Regions from separate parts of the Psychrobacillus sp. FSL K6-2843 genome, predicted to be linked through region 2. Evidence: predicted binding sites of a transcription regulator. Region 2 holds the regulator's gene; the other holds the start of a gene.

Region 1 (3,394 bases), 950 kb from region 2:
GCAGAATAATTAATCGTAAGGCTGTTGTATGATCCGGTAAGGATTGTATGGCAGCTTTTTTTATTCGTATGTATCTCCTTGAAAAGCATGACTAATAGTTGGTAGATTTCCGCTATAGGCGGACGCGTTCCGTGGGGTGAGCGATAAGCCATCATCCGTCGCTTACGCGCGCGGTTGTGATGTCTTATCTGCCTCACGGATCCCACTGGAGTCGCCGCCTGCCGCTTCAATCACATGTTGTGTAGGAATAGAAAGTCATGTGGAAAAACTTATTCAACTATTTATACAGATACTTGAAAAGAATGAAGGAGAGAGAAGAGATTTCCGCTTTAGGCGGTCGCTTTCCATGGGGTGGGCGATAAACCATCACCCGTCGCTTACGCGCGCGGTTGTGATGTCTTATCTGCCTCACTGATCCCACTGGAGTCGCCGCCTGCCGCTGCAATCACAGGTGGTGTAGGAATAGAAAGTCATGTGGAAAAACTTACTCGACTATTTATAGTTACTTGAAAAGAATGAAGGAGAGAGGAGAGATTTCCGCTTTAGGCGGACGCGTTCCGTGGGGTGAGCGATAAGCCATCACCCGTCGCTTACGCGCGCGGTTGTGATGTCTTATCTGCCTCACTGATCCCACTGGAGTCGCCGCCTGACGCTGCAATCATAGGTGGTGTAGGAATAGAAAGTCGTATGGGAAAAATAAGTTATCTAATTTCCGTCATGCTTCATTATTCAATTTTAAGAGAATACAAAGTAAACTCTTTTATGCTAGGAAGAAAAGTCGTTGTTAATGATCTTATCTACGTATTTTTTTGCGGGGACTAGCCCTAAATTTGTTTCATTTCGAACGAATTTGACAATTTCCACTAGGCTACTGCCGTTATTATTCATTTCTAAAATTTGTTTTTCTAAATCCTCGTCACCGATAAAATGAAGGTCCTGCTGTTCTTCTAATTTTCTAATTTTGCTTTGTAGGCTGAAGGTATAGATTACTAAAAATAGAATGATTAATAAAGAAGTTATTTGAAATAGAATAGTTACACAACCTTTCATTACTAAATTGACAGAAAAGCTTTATTAAAAAATCCAAGGGAGCAGGAGCTCGCTTGGATTTTTTTGTGTTATTAGTCTTTTTTCATTTCGCTGCGTGCGATGATATGATCGATTAGACCGTATTCTTTTGCACGTTCTGCTGTCATGAAGTTATCGCGGTCTGTGTCTCTTGAAACGACTTCAAGTGGCTGTCCAGTGCGCTCAGACATAATGTGGTTTAATTTATCGCGTAAGAACAAGATGCGTTTTGCAGCGATCTCGATTTCTGTTGCTTGCCCTTGAGCTCCACCAAGTGGTTGGTGAATCATTACCTCTGCGTTTGGAAGTGCATAGCGTTTTCCTTTTGTTCCAGCAGTAAGTAAGAAAGCACCCATTGATGCTGCCATACCGATACAAATAGTTTGTACGTCTGGTTTGATGAATTGCATTGTATCGTAGATAGCCATACCAGCAGTAATACTTCCGCCTGGGCTATTGATGTAGATGGAGATATCCTTTTCTGGATCTTCCGCTTCTAGGAATAAAAGCTGAGCAACGATAGAGTTTGACACGTTGTCATCAATCGCACTACCAAGCATGATGATGCGGTCTTTTAACAATCTTGAATAGATGTCATAGGCACGCTCACCGCGATTTGTTTGTTCAATAACTGTAGGAATTAAATTCATCCTGGATTGCCTCCTTCAAAGGTGGTTATATTTTTTATTTTTATTTGTGTACTGAGAAATTCTACCTCAGTTGTAACTTTATCATACATGGAATGGTCAAGGAAGGTCAAATATTAAGCTTAGAAATGTTGACTTGAATTATTCCTATTCCATTTGTATAATAGAAAGGTCGCTTGCCCCTGTAGTTTAATGGATATGACGTAAGATTCCGGTTCTTGAGATGGGGGTTCGATTCCCTCCAGGGGCGTCCATAACATTTAGAAACACTCGAATTCTTCGAGTGTTTTTTTATTTACAAGATATGAAAGTATATGCTTTGTCGAGCTTTAATGCCCTGCATTTTCCTTACTCATTTTTACTTCTCCTTTCATATGATTCAGCATATGCGCCACTACGAAAGTGTAGTATAGGATCATCTGTTAGCTCTATGCCCTCCGGTACAATCGTTGGATCAAAAACAATGTCTTCCTTATGATGTATTTTATTTTTGATTTCCAAACGACCAATATTCACTTTTCTTCTTTCCTCTGGCCACATATCTGTAGCATCGTTTGGATTATCGCCATCCTCCGCTAAGCGGATAACGAGGTCAAACTCGACCGGTGCCTGGTTTAATCTGTTATCTAGCTCCTCGGTCAAATAATTAGCTGAAAGAGATTTACTTGTCAAAGCAGGGTCCTTTGTTTCATTAACAGGAACCCATTCATATTTAATCGCCTGGCGAACACCGTCTTTATTGACGAAATAGAAGGCATGTATAGGATAATAATGGAGCTCTGCGTAGCTTATTGGCGGCTGTTTTGCCTGCTCTTTAATGATTTGAATAACGTTTTTGCTATGTGGATATTTTTTAGAGAGCAGCTCTACCATGGCAAGGCCTCTATCAATAGTTTTGATACCTGTTTTTTCATCCGTGAATATTTCGATCATATCTATAAATTCTCTAGGGCTGCTAGTGACAAACATTGGCACAGTAGCACTCACTAAATTGGTGATACTGCCATCTGCTAGCTGAAATTGAACAGCCAGTCCTTTTGCCGGGGTAAGATAATCTATCGAAGCAGGATTAGGCGGGCTATTGGAAAAACGGACGGTAGCGGAGACAGCTTCTCTATGAAGGTGAGGCGCTACAGTGTAAGGTACCGCATTGCCATTCGGATGAAATACCGCTTCATACATATCTCCCTTTGCATGGGCTCTTCTTGCTCCAGGGAATTTCCCTTGAATTTGTTCGAGTGCATCTACCGCTTCCTTTGGAGTTAAATCCTCTTTATGTATTTGTTCCATGTTTTTACCTCCTTTTTTATTGCAGTCTATTCATCATTACCACTCTTTTCCTATATTAAACCCACAAAACGGGAAGACATCTCCCTTTGAAAATTAATAAGATAGTTTTCGCATATAATGAATGAGTCTTGAATATTTGGAATAAAGTAAAATAGAGGCTTTAAATAGATAAAAGGGTGAGAGTTAAATTTGAAGGGAGATAGGTGCTATTGAAAAGAACTATACAGTTGCTAGTTAGTATAATATTAGTTTCTCTATTATTTCCGTTAACGACAGGAGCTGCATCTAACATTCCTAATGTTCCTAGAGATTCCTATTTAGTAGATTTAGAAGGTTATCTAGCTGATGAAACTAATCTTGAAATAGAGCGATTAGGAAACAGATTGAAA
Region 2 (3,394 bases):
TAATATATGTTCTGTTCCTATAGATTCGTGCTTTAAGCGAATAGCCTCTTCTTGAGCTAATTGTAAAACTTTTTGCGATCTTTGCGTAAATCGATTAAACATCATGCAGGTTCCTCTCCTTTTGTTTTCTCTTTTTCTCCTTTTTGCAAACGTTCCCTTAACAGCTTAGCTCGAAACATATCACGCTCCGAAGCATTTAAAGTTGTACCAGCATACTTTTGTAAAAATCCTGGCTGCATAAAAACCATACATTCATTTAAGATAGACATATCCACATCTTGAATAAGTCCAATATCTATCCCTAAGCGTACATCGGATAGGCATCTTGCTGCCTCCTCCGTTGTCATAAGACGAGCATAGGATAAGGTTCCTAACGAACGATAAAGACGATCCTCTAGTGTATTGGGAGAATGCTTTAATAGTGCATCTCGTGCTTCTCTTTCTTTTTGAATAATTTGTTCCGTAATGCTTTGAAGATCAGCAAGTATATCCTCCTCAGTCTTACCAAGTGTCGTTTGATTTGATACCTGATAAACATTGCCGAGCGCTTCACTACCCTCTCCATATATCCCTCTTACTACCATTCCAAGTCGAGAAATAATGGTTACTATTCGATTCATTTGTTTTGTTTTCGTTAATGCAGGTAAATGCATCATAACTGATGCCCTAAGTCCAGTGCCCGTATTAGTAGGGCAACTTGTTAAATATCCAAACTGTTCATCGAATGCGTAAGGTAATTCTTTTTCCAATAAGCTATCTATATTATCTGCCCGTTTATAAGCCTCTTCAATTTGGAGGCCTGGAAAAAGGCACTGGATCCTAATATGGTCCTCTTCATTTACCATGAGACTAACAGATTCATCCTCCGATAAAAGGACGGAGCCTGTATTCGGAGAATTTGCCAATTTGGGACTGATCAAATGCTTTTCTACTAACACTTGGCGTCCGAGCTCAGATACATCTTTTATCTGAATGGAGGAAAATTTCATTTGCAATGCTTCATCAGCAGCATCCAACAAAGTGGCTGAAACAGATTGGTCAATTTTATGCGCTTCGTCCTCTGTAAATGCAAGAGGGAAGCGAAATCCATTCAGATTTCTAGCCAATCGGATCCTTGTGCTCATCACAATGTCAGAATGCTCTCCTTCCCCTTCCATCCAACTAGATCTGGAATTATCTAAAAAGTTATCAACCGACATAGTGGTCGCCACCTCCTTCGGCAAGCTGTTTTTCTAGTTCTTTTACTTCATCTCTCAGCTTAGCGGCATCCTCAAATTGTTCATGCTCGACAGCATCCTTCATTTGTGTACGTATCGCTTCAATTCTTTTCTTTAAAGCTATTTTTTCACCAAGTACCCCTGGTGCTTTTCCAATATGTGTCGTATTGCCATTATGCAGACGTTTTAAAACTTGGGGTAAATGAGGACGAAAGCTTTCATAACAAGAAGCGCATCCAAACTTACCTTCCTCTAAGAACCTCTCAATAGACCAGCCACATTCATTACATTCAAGTGTTTTCTGTTGTTTTTGTTGAACCATCTGCTGATCCGCGTGGTTAAACCAATTAGATAGAAGCTGATGGAGAGATAATGGGTCTTGTTTATATTCAACATAAAACGGGTGTAGGCTATTTGCACAAACCTCACAATAATGTCGTTCAAAGTGTTCTCCGTTATGCACCTGTGTAACCGTCACTTTGGCCGGTCTTTGCTTACAATTTTCACAAATCACTTTTCAACACCCCGTTCATTTTTCACTTTTTTCATATTTTAACGTTAATAGCATCGCACAAAGTATTCTTGCTCTTAGATCGTCTCTTGCAGGCAGTGGGATGGCTAAAGTCGTTCTGGCTAAGGCTGCTAAAATAATTTTTGCTTCTCGCTTAGTTATCACTTCTTCATCCAATAATCTAAATACAATATCTTCTGTCGCGGACTCAGACGCCCCGGCTTCCAGACTTTGTATTATATGCTCAATCAATTCAGCTTTTGTATGGGCCCGAACGCGGAGGATTCGAATATACCCACCACCACCTCGCTTACTTTCCACCAAATAACCACGGTCCTGTGTAAATCGAGTGTTTATAACATAATTTATTTGCGAGGGAACACAGTGAAATTTTTCAGCGATTTCACTTCTCTTTATTTCAATCTGCCCTCTACTTTCTTCTTCGATAATTGACTTCAAATAACCTTCAATAATGTCAGATATATTTCTCATCTTCTCTCACCTCTTCTCATTAAAACTGACTTTGACTATATTTGACTATATTATATAGCGAAATTTTTTTATGTGCAATTGATATGCCTAACATAAAAACAACAAAAAAACTACCAACATTTATTGTCAGTAGTTTTAGGTTGTATCAAAATGTAAACTTATATTCTTATATTTGTGAATTGTATTTGAGTTGTGTAATAAAAAAATTAGGCTCTACTTCAATGTCCTTTATTTTGGAAAAGTTGTGTCTTTCGTACAAAGTAAGCGCCGGTTTATTTTTTGCACCAGTAGTTACTATAACACTTACACTATCAGGAGCGAGGTCCAATACGTATTTTAACAGCTCAGTAGCTATTCCCTTCCTGAAATGATTAGGGTGGACAATTAGCCTACAGATATCCATTTCATCTCCATTAATTTCATATGAAATAAAACCAAGCAGTTGTTCCTTTTCATACTTTCCTATATAAATTTCTTTAGAAGCTTTAATATCCTCTGTAGTTTCCTTAAGCTGCGGAATGCCATCAAAACCGATAATCTCCGCTTCCTTTCGATAAGCCGGAAGCTGTACTTCAAGCATTTCTTCTGCTACAGATTGATTGTGATGATCAAGTAATAAAATCATTGAGTACCTCTTTAAACTTTTCTTTTTTTATTGTTTTTTTGGGCTTTAGCTAATTGCTTCCATTTATCTCGCTCTGTTTTTTGTGCAGCCAAGTCGTTTTTACGTTCCATATGGGCTAGTTCACGTAATAATTTTACATAGCTCCTATAACGATCCTCTTTAAGCACACCAGAACGAATAGCCTCCTGAATCGTACAGCCAGGCTCTTTTTTATGCTGACAGTCTCTAAATCGACACTGCATTGCAAGCTCTTCTATATCTTGGAAGCTGTTGCTAATCCCCTCGCTTGAATCCCATAGCTGAAATTCTCTCATCCCTGGTGTATCTATCAATAGCCCTCCTCCAGGTAACAAAGAAAGCTCTCTATGAGTTGTTGTGTGACGCCCCTTACTATCATCCTCTCGAATGTCACTAACCGCCATCACTTCTTCTCCTGATAGAGCATTTATCAAGGAGGATTTACCTACACCTGAAGAGCCAAGTAATGCACCTGTCTTCCCTTCGCCAAGAAGAGCGGCCAAGTCTTCTATTCCTTCTCCTGTAACACTA

Evidence for each region. The regulator CtsR, encoded in region 2, represses protease genes until heat stress. The targets are predictions, from matches to a motif close to ATGGTCAATAAAGGTCAAACA.
Region 1: a site for CtsR is predicted at 1,811-1,831, ahead of clpP (ATP-dependent Clp endopeptidase proteolytic subunit ClpP). Genes of this name have one in related genera too.

What each region holds. Positions count from the first base shown of each region.
Region 1 is NZ_CP152021.1:3,042,981-3,046,374, reverse strand. It holds gene MKY94_RS15415 (HPr family phosphocarrier protein) at 1-9, shown strand, start outside; gene MKY94_RS15410 (hypothetical protein) at 766-1,050, opposite strand; gene clpP (ATP-dependent Clp endopeptidase proteolytic subunit ClpP) at 1,122-1,718, opposite strand; tRNA gene MKY94_RS15400 (tRNA-Arg) at 1,894-1,965, shown strand; gene MKY94_RS15395 (catalase family peroxidase) at 2,064-3,005, opposite strand; gene MKY94_RS15390 (TPM domain-containing protein) at 3,215-3,394, shown strand, end outside.
Region 2 is NZ_CP152021.1:3,997,828-4,001,221, forward strand. It holds gene MKY94_RS20515 (ATP-dependent Clp protease ATP-binding subunit) at 1-105, opposite strand, end outside; gene MKY94_RS20520 (protein arginine kinase) at 102-1,199, opposite strand; gene MKY94_RS20525 (UvrB/UvrC motif-containing protein) at 1,189-1,731, opposite strand; gene MKY94_RS20530 (CtsR family transcriptional regulator) at 1,747-2,220, opposite strand; gene MKY94_RS20535 (GNAT family N-acetyltransferase) at 2,387-2,845, opposite strand; gene rsgA (ribosome small subunit-dependent GTPase A) at 2,857-3,394, opposite strand, start outside.